DNA from 2 places in the Nocardia sp. NPDC056100 genome. Region 2 is predicted to be linked to the other one. Evidence: riboswitches for the same ligand, from Rfam matches in the RefSeq annotation. Region 2 holds a riboswitch; the other holds the start of a gene.

Region 1 (9,386 bases), on a different contig from region 2:
CACCCGATGCCTGCCCGGACAGCATGTACGGATCGCCATCGGTGATGCCGCGGGCGGGCTACTGGCTCGGGTCGGTGATCTGCGCACGTACACGGTGTGGCGGTTCGACTCCGAGCGCGGCGAGTTCGATCTGTGCGTCATGGACCACGGCGACGGACCGGGCTCACGCTGGGGCCGCGCCGCCGAACCGGGCGCACAGGTCATGTTCCGTGGACCGGAAGGCTCGTTCGTCGTGAACGATGACGCGCCGTATCACCTGTTCGCGGGTGAGGAGACCGCCTCGGTCGCGTTCGGGGCGATGCTCGCCGCGGTCCCGGACCATATCCCGGTCTACGGCGCGGTCGAAACGGCCACGCCCGAGGATCGGCTGCCGTTGCCGCGGGCCGCGGCGCTGGCCACTCCGGTGCGCGGGGATGCCTCCGCCGCACGGTCGCAGCTTCTGCTGGAGGCGGTGCGCGCGCTGGAATTGCCGTCCACCCCGGGTGTGGCCTATCTCGCCGGTGAGGCCCGCACCATTCAGATGATCAGCAAACATCTTGTGCACGAGCGTGATTGGCCGCGGCGTGCGATTCGCACCAAGCCGTTCTGGACGCCGGGTAAGCGCGGTATGGACTAGCGCGCCCGGCTGGTTTGCTCGTCGCATACACGCCACTGCGATCCATGTCACAAACCCCTTGAACTCGCTGATGGCCGCCCCGCCGATCGGGGCGCGCCGTCGACGTTCAGGTTTGCTGGCCACACCATCGGGTAGCCGCAATGCGGGCGCGTCCTGATCTTTCGGGCCGCGCGACGCATTTACGCGATGAGAGGACCGGCATGACGAGCGGTGACACGCACTCGGCACAGCAGACTCGGTCGGTGGCCGCCGCTGCCATGGGCAATGCCACCGAGTGGTTCGACTACGGCGTGTACGCCGCGGCCGCGACCTACATCACCGCCGCGTTCTTCCCCGGACATCTCGGTTCACTGGGCACCATGCTCGGTTTCGCGGTGTCATTCCTGCTGCGCCCGCTCGGCGGCATGGTGTGGGGTCCGCTCGGGGATCGCATCGGGCGCAAAGCGGTGCTCGCGACCACCATTCTGCTGATGGCGGGCGCGACCGGCGCGATCGGGCTGCTGCCCAGCCATGCCACCGCCGGAGTGCTGGCCCCGATCCTGCTGATCCTGCTGCGGGTGGTGCAGGGCTTCTCCACCGGCGGCGAATACGGCGGTGCGGCAACCTATCTCGCCGAAACCTGCAGTGATCGCAAGCGCGGCTTCCTGGGCAGTTTCCTGGAGTTCGGCACGCTCGGCGGTTTCGTCGGCGGTTCGGCGGTGGTGCTGGCCTGTCAGCTGCTGCTGGGTTCGGACGCCATGTACGAATGGGGTTGGCGGATCCCGTTCCTGCTGGCGGTCCCGCTGGGTCTGATCGGCTGGTATCTGCGTTCGCGGCTGGACGAATCGCCGGTGTTCACCGAGATGCAGGAGGAGGAACAGCCCGCGGGTGGTTTGCGCGTACTGCTCACCGAATACCGGCGCGAGCTGCTCACGCTGGCCGGGCTGGTGGTGGCGCTCAATATCGTCAACTACACGCTGCTGACCTATCAGCCCACCTATCTGCAGCACACCCTCGGTGTCGCCGAATCCACGACCACGGCGATGATGCTGATCGGCCAGTTGGTGATGATGCTGACGCTGCCGTTCTTCGGCCGCCTGTCCGATCGGGTCGGCCGCCGCCCCATGTGGCGGTTCTCGCTGCTGGCCCTGGCCGCCCTGGCGGTGCCCATGTACTGGTTGATGGCGCGCGGAATCGTGTGGGCCGTAGTGGCTTTCATCGTGCTGGGCCTGCTGTATCTGCCGCAGCTGTCCACCATCACCGCCACGTTCCCGGCGATCTTCCCCACGCACGTGCGCTACGCCGGGTTCGCCCTGGGCTACAACGTGTCCACCGCCCTGTTCGGCGGCACTGCGCCGCTGGTGAACGAGGCGGTCATCGAATCCACCGGTTGGAGCTATTTCCCGGCGTTCTACATGGTAGGCGCGTGCGCCGTCGGCCTGGTGGCGCTGATGTTCCTGCGTGAAACCGTCGGCGCTTCATTGCGCGGCACCGAGGTCCCGGTGACCGATGAGATCCCGGTGCTGGCGAAGTAGCTACATCAGTTCGACTTCGTCGAACCGGACGGTCAGGGAGTGCCTCCGCTCGCGCAGGACGCCGCCTTCGCGATGTGTGAGCCCCTCCCCGAATTCGATTCGCAGTTCCGCGCGCCGGTCGTACACCTCGCGCACCACCGCGCAGATGCCGTAGAACGGCCCGTCGGGAAACCAGATGACGTCTCCCGGCCCGAACTCTGTAATCCCCACGGCGACACAGTAATCCATATTCGCCGGGCCGGTGCGGGTCAGAGGCCGCCGATGCCTTTGCCGAGCACGACCGCGCCCATCACCAGCAGGACGAGCGCCATGACCGCGTGATTGTTGTCCTGCAACCATTTTCGGGCGTTGTCGAGGCCGGGGCGCACGCGGTCGGCGGCGATCGCGTAGCCGAGCACCACCGCCGCTACGCTCGCCGAGGCCAGGACGGTGAACACGATCAGGGCGGTGATCTTGCCGCCGGCGGTGATCGTGCTCGATCCGATCGCCACGCCCGCGGACACGCACAGCAGCAGGTTCTTCGGATTCACCGCCGACAGCAGGACGCCCAATCCGGCGGCTCGGACCGGGGTCAGCCGATCGAGGGCGTTCATCCAGTCCGGCGGGGTGGTGTCGGTGCGCTCATGCCATTGATTGGCGGCCAAGACGACCAGGCCGAGCCCGAGTACGACCTTGATCCAGGATCCGGTCGTCGAGGGTTCCCGACCGTCGGTGATGCCCACCGACCCGGCGATCACGCAGATGAGTGCGGTCGCCGTCACCACGCCGAGCACCCAGCCCGCGAGGAAGCCGTTACCCGCCCCGGAGGCGTTTCTGGACAGGATCATGAGGATGGCGGCCACGATGGGAATCGGCGATATCGCTACACCGACACCGAGCGGCAATAGGTCTCCGATGACTGCACCCATCCATTCAAGCTATTTGCTGGCAACCATAATTCGGGCAGCGACACGGATAAGACCGACCGGCGAATCATCGGCCGCGCCGGATGCGCTCGAGGTGGGTAACGGCCCGGGCCGCGCGGCGCGGGCAGGAAGTTGCGCTCGTCACATGGGTTGCCCGCGACCCGCGCCGGGGTGTTTACTCGCTGACGCAAGGTGCCGTCGTTAGCTGAGGCTCCTCTGCGGATATAGGCCGGCGACCCCGAACGTCGAGAGACGCCCCGGGTCAGGACAGGTCTCCCCGGATTAAGGGGTGATCCCGACCGGCTCCCACACCCGATGTGGGTTACGCCGTGGAGTGCTGAAGGTCTTACGAGGGGTGGTTACCGTTTCCGGCCGTCCAGTGCCGGATCCACTCCCTGGTGGCGCGTTCGCGTAGTGGGTGTGGAGGTGATCGTCGTGCCCGATGGATCGGACAGAGTTCCGTTAGCCAATCGTTCACCAGGCGACACTTCTTTTCTCCGCTGCGTGCTGGTTTCCTGCCTGTAGCGTGCCTTGACGAGTGCGCCGACCTCTTAGTTGGAGGGCGTCATGACCACGTGGGAAATGTTGCTGCGGCTCGGCGCGGGTGTCGGGCTCGGCGCGGTGATCGGGTTCGAGCGCCAGTACCGGGCACGCATGGCCGGACTGCGTACGAACGCGCTCGTCGCGGCCGGGGCCACCCTGTTCGTGCTGTTGTCCGCGCACGGGTTCAGCGGTAAGGACGCTGACCCGACTCGTGTTGCGGCACAGATTGTTTCGGGTATCGGCTTCCTGGGCGCGGGTGTCATCCTGCGCGACGGGTTCAATATCCGCGGACTCAATACCGCGGCCACGCTGTGGTGTGCGGCCGCGGTCGGGGCACTGGCCGGTGCCGGGATGTACAGCACCGCCGCGGCGGGCACGGTGGCGGTGGTGGTGGTCAATACCGCGCTGCGGACCGCGGCGCGCGCGGTGGATCGCCCGGCCGAGGGTGTGGTGGAGGCGCTGTACGCGTTCACCGCCCGCACCGATGACGATCACGAGGCCGCTGTGCGTTCGCTGCTGGTGCAGTCACTGGCCCGCACCGATTTCCGGCTGGTGTCGATCTCGAGCCACAACATCGAACCCAATCGGGTCGAGGTGCGCGCGGAGCTGACCGGGGACCGCCGCGATGATCGGCAGATGGAGTCCGCGGTGAGCCGGTTGAGCCTCGAGCCGTCGGTGACCAGCGTGGGCTGGCGCACGGTGCCCCAGACCGAGGTGGAGGCGTGAGCACCACCTACCCCAGCCGGGGTGCACTGGATCGTCCGCGTTCGCGCTGGGCCGATATCGCGGTGTTCGCGGGCGCGGCGGTGCTGATCTGGCTGGCGGTGCGGGTGTCGGCGGGCATGGATGTGCCGTTTGACGATGCCAGCGCACCGTCCAGCATTTCCACCGATCCGGCCGAGCTGCCGTACTACGCGGCACGTTCGCTGCTGCGCATGTTCCTGGCGCTGGGTCTCTCGATCGCGTTCACCTTCGTCTTCGCCACCGCGGCCGCGCGGTTGCCGCGCGCGGAGAAGGTGTTGCTGCCGCTGCTCGATATCTTGCAGTCGGTGCCGATTCTGGGTTTCCTGTCGGTGACGGTGACCGGGTTCATCGCCCTGTTCCCGGGCTCGTCGCTGGGGTTGGAGGCGGCCTCGATTTTCGCGATCTTCACCTCCCAGGCGTGGAATATGGCGTTCGCGTTCCATCATTCGCTGGTGTCGCAGCCGCGCGAACTCGATGAGGCCGCCCGGAATCTGAGATTGTCACGCTGGCAACGGTTCTGGCGACTCGATGTGCCCAGCGGCATGTTCCCGCTGGTGTGGAACGCGATGATGAGTTTCGGTGGCGGCTGGTTCTTCCTGACCGCGGCCGAGGCGATCAGCGTGAACAATCGCCAGTACGCGCTCCCGGGCATCGGCTCCTATGTGGCCTCGGCCGCCGCCGAAAGCGATACGCCCCGAATCCTTTTGGCGATCGTGACGATGGTGGTCATGGTGATCGGGTTGAATATCGCGTTCTGGCGTCCGATCACGGTGTGGGCCGAGCGTTTCCGCAATGAGGAGACCGAGGCCGCGAACGCGCCGCGCAGTCTGGTGCTGGATCTGTTGCGCCGCTCGCATATTCCGCCGCTGCTTGGCAAGGTGTTCGGGCCGCTGGTGTATCCGATGGACCGCATCATGCGGGTGTTCGGGCTGGCCGAACATCAGCTGTATGTGCCCGAAAAGCGCCGTCGCGCAAACGATGTGCTGTTCACCGCGGTGGTCGCGGTCGCACTCGCGGTGGGCTGTTTCTACATGCTGCGCTATATCGACACCACCGTCGGTTTCGGTGAGGTCGCGCACGCGGGGTATCTGGGCGTGATCACCCTGGGCCGGGTCATCGTGCTGCTGATCTTCGCAACCGCGATCTGGGTGCCGATCGGGGTGTGGATCGGGTTGAACCCCAAGGTGTCCCGGATCGCGCAGCCGATCGTGCAGGTGCTGGCGAGTTTTCCGGCGAACTTCCTGTTCCCGCTGGTGACCGCGGTCCTGGTGGCCACGGGTGCGAGCCTGCAGTGGGCGGGCATCCTGCTCATGGCCCTGGGTGCGCAGTGGTACATCCTGTTCAATGTGATCGCGGGCGCGGCGGCGGTCCCGAACGATCTGCGCGAGGCGGCGGCGAGCCTGCGACTGCCGCGAAAGCTGTGGTGGCGCAAGCTGATTCTGCCCGCCATCTTCCCCAGCTATGTCACCGGTGCGATCACCGCGGCGGGCGGAGCGTGGAATGCCTCGATCGTCGCGGAGATCGTCCCGTACGGGGACACCACGCTGGTGGCGACCGGTTTGGGCGCGTACATCGCCGAGGCCACCCGTGACGGTGACAGTCCCCGCATTCTGGTGGGCGTGCTCGTGATGAGCGCCTACGTGGTCGGCATCAACCGCCTGTTCTGGCGTCGCCTCTACGCCTTGGCCCAGCGCCGCTATTCGCTCTGACCGAAAGGAACTCTCATGACGACCGCAACCACCGGAGAGGTCCTGATCGACATCGACGATGTCGGCATGTCCTTCACCGGCGCCGCCGGGGAGCGCCTCAATGTGCTCGAACATGTGAATCTGCAGGTGCGCGACGGGGAGATCGTGGCGCTGCTGGGCCGTTCGGGCTCGGGCAAATCGACGCTGCTGCGCACGGTGGCGGGTCTGCTGGCTCCCACCAGCGGGCAGGTCCGCTATCGCGGTAAACCGCTCACGGGCGCGAATCCCGGTGCGGCCCTGGTGTTCCAGTCGTTCGCGCTGATGCCGTGGCTGACCGTGCAGGACAATGTGGAGCTCGGTTTGGCCGCGCGCGGTATCGCCCCCGAACGCCGCCGCCAGCTCGCCCTGGACGCCATCGACCGGATCGGTCTCGATGGTTTCGAATCCGCCTATCCGAAGGAGCTGTCCGGCGGTATGCGCCAGCGCGTGGGTTTCGCGCGCGCCCTGGTGCTCGAACCGGATCTGCTGCTCATGGATGAACCGTTCTCGGCGCTGGATGTGCTGACGGCGGAGAATCTGCGCACCGAACTGGTGAACCTGTGGGCCACGGACGATTTCCCCACCCGCGCGGTCTGCATCGTCACCCACAATATCGAGGAGGCGGTGCAGCTGGCCGACCGCGTGGTGGTGCTCGGCGCGAATCCGGGTCACATCATCGCCGAGGTCACCGTGGAGCTGCCCCGCCCGCGTAATCGCCGCGCCCCCGGTTTCATCGCCCTGGTCGATCAGATCTACGGCCTGCTCACCGGCCGCGATACCGAAATCGCCGCCACCGCAACCGATAACGGCACCCCCTTCGTCACTCCCCTGCCCGATGCCTCGGTCGGCGGTATCGCCGGTCTGCTGGAATTGGTCTACGCCCAGGACGGCCGCGCGGACCTGCCGGTCATCGCCGACGAACTCAATTTCGAACTCGATGATCTGCTGCCCCTGGTCGATGCCGCGGCCCTGCTGGGTTTCCTGATCGCCGATTCCGGCGATGTCATCCTCACCAATGTCGGCGCGAACTTCACCACCGCCGATATCCAAACCAGCAAACATGTTTTCGCCACCCAGGCCCGCCGCCGCGCCCCGTTGGTCCGCACCATCTGCAGTGCCTTGGTCGGCAGCAGCGACGGCAGCGCCCGCGCCGATTTCTTCGCCGATCTACTGCGCCGCGGCTTCTCCGACGAGGATGCCCGCCGCCAACTCGAACTGGCCATCGACTGGGGCCGCTACGGCGAGTTGTACGACTACGACACCGATTCGGGCCGCATCACCGCCGACCCCGCCGGGCTGGCCGCGACCTCCTGAGTGCTCCGCTGCCGCCGATCCGGCTCGGCGGCAGTCCCTTTCACGCTGTGACCGGAACGGGTGCGGGGGCTCGGGTCACCTGCTAGCGTGCGGCGGCGGTGCACGTTAGGAGAGATCATCATGGCCATTCTCGGCAAATTGCTCGCGAATCGCAGGGCCGGTGAGCGCACGCTGGCCTGGCATCGGCCGAATCTGGCCGGGGACGGCGTATTCGAGCTCACCAGCCCCGATTTCGAGCACGAGTCGTTCCTGACCACGCCGCACGCCGGGAAACGCGTGGGCGGACAGGATCGCTCGCCCGCATTGGCATGGTCGGCTCCCCCGGCCGGGACCGCCCAGTTGCTGCTGGTGGTCGAGGATCCCGATGCGCCGATGTCCAAGCCGTTCGTGCACGCGGTCGCACTCCTGGATCCCGCGCGCACGGAGCTGGCGCAGGGTGTCCTCGACGGCGTGGAAACGGTTGCGGGCGTACAGGTGCTGCGCTCGGGATTCGGGCGCGGCTATATGGGCCCGTCCCCGATCAAGGGCCACGGCCCGCACCGGTACGCCTTCCAGCTCTTCGCGCTGGCCGAGCCGATCACCGCCGTGAACGGGGCTCCGGTGGCGAAAGCGAACCCGCCCGCGGTGCTCGCGGCCGCCCGCGCACTGGGTCGTGCCCGTATCGACGGCTTCTACGAACGTTCCTGAACAGCACAGCGCCCCCGCCGAATGGTTCGGCGGGGGCGCTGTGTGTGGTGCGAAAACCTCAGTGCGCGACGACGACCGGGGTTTCGGCGAGTTCCGGGTTCTTGGGTTTGGTGCGGGGTAGGAAGAACGCCGGGATGAGGGTGACGGCCAGCAGGACCAGGGCGACCACGAAGGTGTGGGCGAAGGCGGTGGCCGCTTCGTCGAAACCGGTGGACAGTGCGCCCGGGGGCAACTTTTCGGCGATCTCCGGGTTGGAGCGGGAGCCGATGGCGGCTCCGGCGAGGGGGCGGTTATTGAGCAGGTTCGTCAGGACCACGGAAATGGTTGCGGTGCCGATGGATCCGGCGGTCTGGTTGACGATGTTCATCAAGGTGGAGCCGCGCGCCACCTGCGCGTGGGTGAGGGTTTGGATGGCGGCGGTCATGGTCGGCATCATGGTGCAGCCCATGCCCAGACCCATCACGAACAGCGCCCCGCACAGTGCCACGTAGGAGGTGTCCGCGCTGACCTGGGTCAGGAACGCCATGCCCAGCACCATGATCGAGATACCGGTGAGCACGATCTTGCCCGGGCCGATCTTGTCGACCAGGCGGCCCGCGACCGGCATGGTGAGCATCGCGCCCAGGCCCTGCGGTGCGATGAGCAGACCGGCCATCAGGGTCGATTCACCGCGTACCTGCTGCAGATAACTCGGCAGCAGCAGACCCGAACCGAAGAACGCCATGGCGAACAGGGTCATGGTGAGCACCGCGTAGCGCAGCGACGGGTTCTTGAACAGGCGCAGATCGATGAGCGGATGTTCGGTGTGCAGCGCCCGGTACACGAACGCCACCAGCAGGATCGCGCCGATGATCGCCGGGATCAGCACCTTGGCCGAGGCGACGGTGCCCTCCCCGGGAATCGAGGACACACCGAACAGGAACAGCGCCAAACCCGGTGAGGCCAGCAGCATTCCGATGAAGTCGAAGGACTCCGACGGTTCGGGCCGGTCCGCGGGGAACACGATGAACGCCAGCGCCAGCGCGATGATGCCGATGGGCAGATTGATCAGGAAGATCCAGTGCCAGGAGAAGCTGTCGATGAGCCAGCCGCCCAGGATCGGGCCCATGATGGGGCCCAGCAGCATCGGCACGCCGAGTACGGCCATGACGCGGCCGATCCGCTGCGGTCCGGCGGCGTGGGTCATGATCGTCATGCCCAGCGGCATGAGCATGCCGCCGCCCAAGCCCTGGATGACGCGGAAGGCGATGAGCGACTCGATATTCCAGGCCGTACTGCACAGGATCGAGCCGAGTACGAAGAAGATCAGCGCCGCCATGTAGAGGCGTTTGGTGCC
Region 2 (9,386 bases):
TCGCTGTGCTCACTGCTGCCGCCCGCGAAACAGGGTGCGGTACTGCACGCTTGGGATCTGGCCATCGATAAGACGGGCGGCTATCTCTACTCCCGGGCGCTGCTCGCGGTGATCTCCGCCGTCACGCACGGGGCGTTCCTGTGGTTGATCGGATTGCCGAACGCTTTCGCCCTGGGCATCTGGTTCGGCGTCGTCGCCTCGTTCGTGCCGACCATCGGCACCTATATCGCGGGCATTCTGCCCGTGCTGGTCGCGCTGACCATCCGGCCCATCGACGCGGTCTGGGTGGTGCTGTTCGTCGTTGTCTACCAATGGATTCAGGACTATGTGCTGCAACCGCGCATCACCGCGCGCACGGTCGATGTGAACCCGGCCGTGGCGCTGCTGTCGGTCATCGTGGGCGGCGCGCTGCTGGGCGCGGTCGGGGCACTGCTGGCGATCCCCGCGACCGCGACCCTGCAGGCGTTCCTGAGCGAATACGTGACCCGGTACGACGTCACCGAGGATCCGCGCATCGATCGCGTCAGGCGGGGGCAGGCTCCCGCGCCCGATCCCGCGAACGCGCCGTCCCCAGAATCGAACCCAGAATGACCAGCGGGAAGCCGATCGCCATACCGGCGGTCAGCGGCTCGCCCAGCAGGCTCACACCGATCAGCAGGGCCACCGCCGGATTGATGTAGGTGATGACGGTGGCGCGCGCCGGGCCGACCTCACCGATCAGCGCGAAGAACACCACGAACGCCAGCGCGGTGCACAGCAGGCCCAGCCCGACCACCGACCAGGTGGCATCGGCCGGGAAGTGAGACGGCCTGCGCCACACCGCGAATGGCAGATAGATGATCGCGGCGAACACCAGCGAGGCGGTGACCACGCCGATCGGCGGTAGCTCCTTGAGTTTGCGATCGATGATGATGGGGCCGAAGGCGTAGCCGACCGCGCTCACCGCGATGGCCGCCAGCGCACCGATATTCGACACATCGATATCGAGACCGACCAGCGCCGCCACACCGCCGATGCCGATCACCAGACCGGTGACGCGCCGCGCGTCCAGGCGCTCATGACCCAGCCCGGTCACCACCACGACCGCGATCAGCGGTACCGCGGCGAGCAGCAGGCCGACCGTGGAACTGGTCAGCGTGGTCTCGGCGGTGCCGATCAGCAGCCAGGGTCCGGTGATCTCCACGACGGTGTACACCAGCACCCACTTCCACTGCCGCAGCACCGGTAGCAGCACCTTGGCGTACAGCGCCACCGGCAGCAGCACCAGCGCGCCGATGGCGGTGCGCCCGAAGGCCACCACCACCGGATCGAAATCACCGACGGCCACCCGGATCATGGCGTAGGGGACGCCCCAGATCACGCCCATGGCGAGGAACAGCACCCAACCGCGCTTACTCACCGCTCACCTCCGCCGCACCGGTACCGCATGGCGAACACCTCTCAGTCGAACCACTCCGGGTCGCCGCTCGCGATCAATTCGGCGAGCACGGCCCGCTCCTGGAAAGCCTCCCGGAGCAATAGGCCCAACCGCCGCAGGGCCTCCGCGTCTTCCCCGTACGCGACGAAAGTTCCGGCCTCGGGATCCAGGCCGAATTTTCCGTCGAGTTCGGGAGCGCGGGTGGCCACCGCGGACCGGGCGACACCGGCCCAGGCGTAACCGCCGCACTCGTAGCCGGACTCGGCGAAAACCTCTTCGAGCTCGACCATATGACTGTCCGACAGCATGAGGCAGTAGTTGCCGGGGTTGTGGTCGTATTCGAAGAACACCAGCGGGGCGAAGGTTTCGCGATCGGTCATAGCGGCGAACCTAGCGGGCGACACCGACAGGCGAGATGCGACGGTACGCGCCGCGCGCGCACTAAAGTTCGCACATGTCGACTTCCGAGCGGGTGGACGGTGCAGATGCGGCCGAAGCGGGGCGGGCCGCGCGTAAGCAGGCGACGCGCACCCAGCTCGGCGAATGGCGACCCGGACCCGATCGCGCCGATCCGATCGGCATTCTGGAACAGCAGGCCACCACCCGGGTGCCGGAGCTGGTGCGAATCCGATACGCACGCATGGCCGCCGGACAGTTCCCGTTCTACCGGGGCGCGCCCGCGATCATGGCGGCCGATCTGGCCGCCGGACCCGATACCGGGCTCACGGTGCAGCTCTGCGGTGACGCGCACCTGTCCAATTTCGGGCTGTTCGCCTCACCCGAGCGCGCACTCGTGTTCGACCTCAACGATTTCGACGAAACCCTGCCCGGACCGTTCGAATGGGATGTGAAGCGGCTCGTCGCCAGCGTCGCGGTGGCCGCGCGCGCCAACGGCTGCTCCGATGCCGAGGCGGGGACCGCGGCCATGGCCGCGGCGACCGCGTACCGCGAGGCCATGGCACAGCTGGCCACGCTCGGCGAGACCGAGGTCTGGTACGAGATGGTCAATGCCGAGGACGCCGCCGCGGTGCTGCGGCCGCAGGACCGCAAGACCGTCGAGAAGGTGATCAACAAGGCCAAGACCCGCACCAGTCTGCAGGCCCTGGACAAACTCACCGAACCCGGGCCGGACGGTCAGCCGCGCATCAAAGCCGATCCGCCGCTGGTGCTGCCGATCTCGGAAATCGAAGAGGCGGACCTGGATTCGGTGCTCGCGGACTATCGCGCCAGCCTGCCCGAGGAGCGCCGGGTGCTGCTGGATCGCTATCAGCTGCGCGATCTGGCCATGAAGGTGGTCGGCGTCGGCAGCGTCGGCACCCGCTGCTTCATCGCACTGCTCACCGGGCACGCCACCGGCGACCCGCTGTTCCTACAGGTGAAGCAGGCCGAGACCTCGGTGCTGGCGAATCATCTGCGCGCCAGCGTATTCCGGCATCAGGGCCACCGCGTGGTGCACGGCCAGCGGCTCACCCAGGCCGCCGGTGACATCTTCCTGGGCTGGGCCACCGGCCCGAACGGACTCTTCTACTACTGGCGGCAACTCCGGGATATGAAGGGCTCCATCACCATCGACGATATGAGCGCCGAACAGCTGGCCAAATACGCCAACCTGTGCGGGCGCACCCTCGCGCGCGGCCACGCCCGCTCCGGCGACCGCATCGCGATCGCCGCCTACCTCGGCAGCGGTGACGTATTCGACCGCGCCATGGCCGATTTCGCCCTCGCCTACGCCGACCAGACGGCCACCGACTACGCCGCCCTGCTCACCGCCATCGATCTGGGCCGTATCGACGCCGCCACCGCCTGACGCCCGGCGGGGATCAGGCGGCGGGAATCGCCCGGGGCATCAGGTGTTTGGCGAAGAGCCGGTGGATTTCCAGCATGACGTACTGCGGGCGCGCGCCGTCGTGGTCGGCGACGGTGAGCAGGTGGGCTTCCAGGAGTTCCTCCAGCGCGGCGGCCGGATCGGCGAGGCCGGGCAGGGTGACGGTGCTGAAACGCTCGCGCGGGGACAGGGTTGCGCCCAGATGGTGCAGCGCCCGGGTGGCGGACGGGCCGAGGCGGCGCACGGTCGAGGTGATGCCGTCGCGGATATCGGCTGTGCCGTAGGCGAATTCGCGCAGGCGGCGCTGTTCCTCGGACATCCTCCCGAGCTGCTGGGTAATGGTCCAGTCCGGGCGGGCGGCCAGCCGGGAGCCGACCGCGTGCAGGGCCAGGGGGATGCCGGAGCAGCAGCGGATGAGCGCGGTGGTGGCCCATTCCTCGGCGGCGACCCGGTCCGGGCCGACAATGGCGGACAGCATCTCCAGGCTCTCCGCCATCGGCAACTCACGCAGTACGACGGTGCGAAAAGACTTGGCGGGCAGCATGAAACGGCTCGTGATCAGCGTCGCGCTGCCGCGGCCCGGTGCGAGCAACGGAGCCAGTTGCGCCGTCGAGGCCGCATCGTCGAGCACCACCAGCACCCGCCGCTCGGCGAGTTCGGCGCGATAGCGGGCCGCGCGGGCGGGCAGATCGGCCGGTAGCGCGGCCGCCGGTACGCCGAGCGCATCCAGCAGCAGCGCCACGGTCTGCGCCGGATCCGCGGGCGTGGCGGTCGAACCGCCGAGTTCGGCTCGCAGCACGCCGTCGGGGAACTGGTCGGCGACCAGTTCGGCGACGCGCACGGCCAAGGCGGACTTGCCGATTCCCGGACTGCCGGTAATCAGGACCGGTCGCGCTGTCGTGCCGGAACGCTCGGCCAGCGCACAGCGGACCTGTTCGATCTCGGCGTTCCGGCCACGGAAACCGTTCGGGGCCAAGACATCCGGGCCGTGCGCCGCTCCCGATGCGGAGTCCTCGGCGACCGCGCGATCCGGCCCGGGCGCTGATGTCGCCTCGGGTTCAGGGGTCACCTCGGCCGCCGATGTCACTCCGGGGGCCACGGTCACCTCGGCTGCGGACGCGGTGGACTCGACCCGGGGTGCGGACTCCGATCTCGGCGCGGCGGTCTCGCCCCGCGAAATCGCCTCGCCCGGAGCGGTTTCGGTGGCGCGCAGCAATTGTGCGTGCAGTTCTCGCAGGCGTGGGCCCGGATCGACGCCGAGTTCGGTGGCCAGGGTGCGGCGCAACCGGTCGTAGTGCGACAGCGCTTCCGCGCCGCGGTTGTCCAGGTGATACGCCCGCAGCAGCCGCTCGTGCAGATCCTCCGCCAGCGGATGCTCCAGCAGCGCCTTGCGTAGATCGGCGGCCACCGGTTTCGGATTGCCCAGGCGCAGTTCGGCATCGGCCCATTCGGCGATCACCTCGTGGCGCAATTGCCGCAGGCTGTCTCGAAAGCGCCGCACCCAGTCGCTGTCCAATCCGGCCAGCGGTTCACCGCGCCACAGCGCGAGCGCCCGGCTCAATGTTTGCGCGCGGGCGGGATCGTCGAGAGCCAGCGCCCGGGCCCGGGCGACCAGATCGCGGAAGACGGACAGGTCGATGCTGTTCGGCGGCGCTTCCAGCCGATAGCTGCCGTGCACCCGGCGAATCTCCGGGGTCGCGCCCGCGCGGCCGCCCGCGGTCCGCAAAATGCGCCGCAACCTGGTCATATAGGTGTACACCGAATTCCGGATGGTCTCCGGTGGAGCGTCCCACACCCGCGCGACCAGGGTGTCGGTCGAGATGGTCTGATCCGGCTCGGCCAGCAGCGCGGCTACGATCCCGCGCTGTTTGGACGGCCCCAGATCGACGATGCGGCCATCCACCAGCAACTCCACGGAGCCCAGCAACCTGAATTCGATCATATCCTCCGCCGTGCCCCGAAACCCGTGGTGAGGTGCAAAAACTAACAGCCCCACGGGTGTTCGGCAAAGCCCCCACATCACACGGCAGTGCCGGGCGCGACGGCGCGGACTAGGTGTGCGCGGCGCCGTCGATGCGAATCTCGGTGCCGCTGATGAACTTGCCGTCATCGGAGACCAGCATGGCGATGACGCCCGCGACATTCTCCGGTCCCGCCATCTCGGCCGGATTGTCCTGCGGCACAACGGCGATCAGACGGCTGAACAGCGACCAGTCCGAATCCTGCGGCAGGTAACCGGGAGTCGCGTCGGTGATGCCGGATTTGATGCCGCCCGGCGCGACGCTGACCGCGCGCAGACCGCGCTTGCCGTATTCCAGAGCGAGCACGTGGGTCAGGGTCTGGATACCGCCCTTGCTCGCGGAGTACGCCGCCATGTACGGGTGCGCGAAGTTGGCGGAGGTGGAGCTGAAGTTCACGACGGTGCTGCTCGGGTTGGCCAGCAGCGCGGGCAGCGCCTCCCGGATGACCAGGAAGGTGCCGGTGAGGTTGACGGTGATGATCTGGTTCCACAGGTCCAGCGAGGTCTCGTGGGTGTGCGCCGCGCGCAGGATGCCCGCCGCGTTCACCAGCGCGTCCAGCCCGCCGAGCGTGTCGACCGCGCTCTTGACGCCCGCGACGACATCGGCTTCCTGGCCGATGTTCATCTCCAGCGTGGTGAGGCGATCGGCCGAACCCGCCTCGGCGGCGTGCTTGCGCGTGAGTTCGAGGCCCTCGGCGTTCACATCCGCGCCGACGACGACCGCGCCTTCGGACAGCAGGCGGAGGACGGTGGCCTGCCCGATACCGGATCCGGCGCCGGTCACCAGGATGCGGCGCTGTTCGAGACGGTTCATGAGAGCTCTTCCTGATCGATGCGAGTGTTTCTGACACAATATGCCGCAAATGGCACATTGCGCCATTAAATGTTTCCGGCTCGGTAGAGTCCCCCTGTGACCAGCGACCGAGACCGTACCGCGCCCGCACCCGGCCGTCCCGCCCTGAGCGCGACCCGCCGCGCCGCCACGCGCCGCGAAGTCGCCATGGTCGCCGCTCACCTCTTCGCCGAAAACGGTTACACCGCAACGACGGTCGACGATATCGCCGCCGCCGCGGGTATGGGCCTGCGCACCTTCTACCGCTACTTCGCCGGTAAAGAGGATGTGGTGGCCCCGCTGCTCGCCATCGGCACCCAGGCGTGGTCCGACGAACTCGCCTCCTGCCCACCGGAACTCCCGCTGCGCGAGGCCCTGGGCCACTCCTACCGCACCGCCACCGCCGCCGCCCTCGCCGATGAGGGCATCGCCGAATCCCTGCTCCGGCCGCTGCTGCGCGCGGCCACCGAACTGCCCGCGCTGCGCGCCACCTGGCTACGCGTACAACACGATTGCGAACTCCGCCTCATCCCCATCATCGCCGCCCGCACCGGCCGCTCCCCCGACGATCTCGACGTGGCCCTGGCCGCCGCCATGGCCAACACCGCGGTCCGCCTGGCCAATGAACTCTGGGCCACCGGCAACCATCCCGGCTCCCCCGCCGACGCCGTCGACGCCTGCCTGGCGCGCCTGGCCGCGCACACCCTGCTGTAGCGGCGGAATTCCGCGGCATTTCTCAGGGAATTGACAATTTCGTAATGGGTTACTAGTTTTGGGCACGCACCTCGATAGGCGAGGCTCCTGCACGAACACAGGCCACTGATCTGACGACGTCGAGAGACGCCCAAGGTTAGGACAGATTTCTCCGGATTAAGGGGTTATCCGAAGTGGCTTTCCGATCCGCCCGGATCGGAACACGTCGTGCAGTGCCGAAGCTTTGACGAGAGGGGTGTCTGCCCGGATCGTTTCCGGGCGTTCCTCCCAGGTGCGCTGACGTATCGCGTTCTACCCGTTGGGAGGTGAGGCATCCGATGACCAGTGACGACGTTCCGGGATCTCCGGACCAGCCCCCTCCTGCGCGGGGCCGGTAACCAGCACACCACATCGCGTCCGATGATTCGGCGCGCATAATTCACACGCGCTTCGGCAGCGAATTCGGCTGCCGAATTATTCGCGTGCGCAATTCCGGGTGAATTCGTCTATTCGGCACCCGAATCCGAGCCGTCCGCATGACCGGTGCGCGACGGTGATCACTGCTGTCCCGGTAATTCCGCGGGCAACGATATGCAGAGGCATACCCTTCTCATGAGAACTCGTCTCATCACCCTGGCCGCGTCCACGACCACCGCCGCTCTGGTGGGCATCTCGGCCACCTATCTGGCCGATCCGGCGCAGGCCGCGCCCGTCCCCGCCGCGACCGGCGTGCACGGTCAGGCCCGCATCGACGGGCAATCGGTGCTGCTGCACACCGATCTCGGATCGCTCCGGGTCGTCGATCGGCGGCTGGAGATCGTCGATCCGAACAGCCTGGTGCTCGGCGCGATTCCATTGACCGTCGTCAAGGACGGCACCGCGTATCCGGTGGACGCGCACGTCGACGGCGAAAATGCCACTCTCACACCACGATTCGATCAGGCTCGGCCGATCACCGCGGAAGAGACGCCCATCGCGGCCGGGGACAGCCCCGAGGATCGGCTCAATACCGCCATGGGGAACGTGAACAACGAGCTCACCGTGGCTCTCGCGGTGGGCACCCTGCTCGGCGCGATCATCGGCGCACCCCTGGGCTGCGTGGCGCTCGGACTGCTCGGCGGCGGGGCGGCCGGGGTGGCCACGGGCGGTCTGGCCGCGATCCCGGCCGCCGCCGTGGGCTGTCTGACCGGCGCGGTCACCGGCGCGGGTATGGGCGTGGTGGTGTTCAACCTGCTCATCGGCGTGCCCGCGCTGATCGCGTCCGCGGTCCACTTCTACAACGTCATGACCGCACCGCCCGCCGTCGCGAACGGCTGAGTCGCGGCGACGCAGTTCGGATACAGGAAATCAGCAATGACTGTCGATCTCGCAATTCCCAAGACCCCCAACCTCTCTCCCGGCGCACCGCGCGTCCGCAATCGGCTCCGGCCGGTCGACTATCTGCTCATCGGCGCGGGTGTCCTGCTGATCGTGGTGGTGCTCAGGCTCTTTCGCGATATGTCCGTGCCCTGGGTGCCGGGCGATTCCGCCGAATCGGTCTCGACCGATCCGTCGAATCTGCCGTACTACGCGGCGCGCACCACATTGCGCATGTTCCTCGGCCTGGGCGCCTCGCTCATCTTCATGCTGATCGTCGGTCAGTGGGCGGCGCGGTCTCGGCGCGCGGAGAAGGTCATCATTCCGGCGCTGGACATTCTGCAATCGGTGCCGGTGCTCGCGCTGGTCTCGATCACGGTGACCGCGTTCATCGCCATGTTCCCCGGCTCGTACCTGGGCGCGGAGGCGGCGTGCGTTTTCGCCATCTTCACCGCGCAGGCCTGGAATATGAGCTTCGCCTATTACCAGGCGCTCCGGAATATGCCGCGTGAGCTGGATGAATCTGCGCGCATGATGCGGCTCACGCGCTGGCAGCGACTGTGGCGGCTGGAGGTGCCGACCGCCATGGTGCCGTTGATCTGGAACGGCATGATGAGTTTCGGCGGCGGCTGGTTCATGCTCGCCTCATCCGAGGTGATCAGCGTGTCCGGACGCGATCAGGCGCTGCCCGGCATGGGTAGTTTCATCGCGGCCGCCACCTCCGAGGCGAATGTCGGCACGCTCATGCTGGGCGCGCTGGTCATGGTGCTGACCATCGTGCTGGTGAACGTGCTGTTCTGGCGGCCGCTGACCGCCTGGTCGGAGCGTTTCCGGGTGGAGCACACCGAAAGCGCCTCCGCGCCACGCAGTCTCGTACTGGATCTGCTGCGGCACAGCACACTGCCGCGGCGCATCGGGCGCGCACTGCGACCGGTGTCGGAGGGAATCGACCGTGCCATGCGGGTTTTCGGGCGCAGCACCAAGCCCGCGTACTGGGACAACTCCGGAACCAATGCCGGCGATATCGTGTTCTTCGGCCTGCTGTTCGCGGGTATCGGCTGGGTGATCTGGCGGCTGGCAACGTATTTCGAGAGCACTGTGGGATTCGCGGAATTCGGCCCGACCTCGCTGATGGGCCTGGCCAGCCTGAGCCGGGTGGCGGTGCTGCTGGTGTTCTCGACCATCGTCTGGGTGCCGATCGGGGTGTGGATCGGCATGAATCCGCGCATCTGCCGATTCGCGC

Evidence for each region. Region 2 has a riboswitch for magnesium ahead of ACFC0O_RS36055 (hypothetical protein). Riboswitches for the same ligand answer to the same signal wherever they lie in the genome.
Region 1: linked by a shared signal. The riboswitch ahead of ACFC0O_RS00515 (MgtC/SapB family protein) and the one ahead of ACFC0O_RS36055 (hypothetical protein) in region 2 are both predicted to bind magnesium.

Annotation. Positions count from the first base shown of each region.
Region 1 is NZ_JBHJVY010000001.1:100,666-110,051, forward strand. It holds gene ACFC0O_RS00495 (siderophore-interacting protein) at 1-616, shown strand, start outside; gene ACFC0O_RS00500 (MFS transporter) at 817-2,130, shown strand; gene ACFC0O_RS00505 (hypothetical protein) at 2,131-2,340, opposite strand; gene ACFC0O_RS00510 (GAP family protein) at 2,379-3,038, opposite strand; M-box (ykoK) riboswitch at 3,226-3,399, shown strand; gene ACFC0O_RS00515 (MgtC/SapB family protein) at 3,603-4,304, shown strand; gene ACFC0O_RS00520 (ABC transporter permease) at 4,301-6,031, shown strand; gene ACFC0O_RS00525 (nitrate/sulfonate/bicarbonate ABC transporter ATP-binding protein) at 6,047-7,363, shown strand; gene ACFC0O_RS00530 (YbhB/YbcL family Raf kinase inhibitor-like protein) at 7,484-8,050, shown strand; gene ACFC0O_RS00535 (DHA2 family efflux MFS transporter permease subunit) at 8,109-9,386, opposite strand, start outside.
Region 2 is NZ_JBHJVY010000004.1:1,239,060-1,248,445, reverse strand. It holds gene ACFC0O_RS36090 (AI-2E family transporter) at 1-591, shown strand, start outside; gene ACFC0O_RS36085 (DMT family transporter) at 524-1,399, opposite strand; gene ACFC0O_RS36080 (Imm51 family immunity protein) at 1,441-1,797, opposite strand; gene ACFC0O_RS36075 (DUF2252 domain-containing protein) at 1,872-3,224, shown strand; gene ACFC0O_RS36070 (BTAD domain-containing putative transcriptional regulator) at 3,238-5,184, opposite strand; gene ACFC0O_RS36065 (SDR family NAD(P)-dependent oxidoreductase) at 5,294-6,076, opposite strand; gene ACFC0O_RS36060 (TetR family transcriptional regulator) at 6,173-6,808, shown strand; M-box (ykoK) riboswitch at 6,872-7,050, shown strand; gene ACFC0O_RS36055 (hypothetical protein) at 7,400-8,104, shown strand; gene ACFC0O_RS36050 (ABC transporter permease) at 8,141-9,386, shown strand, end outside.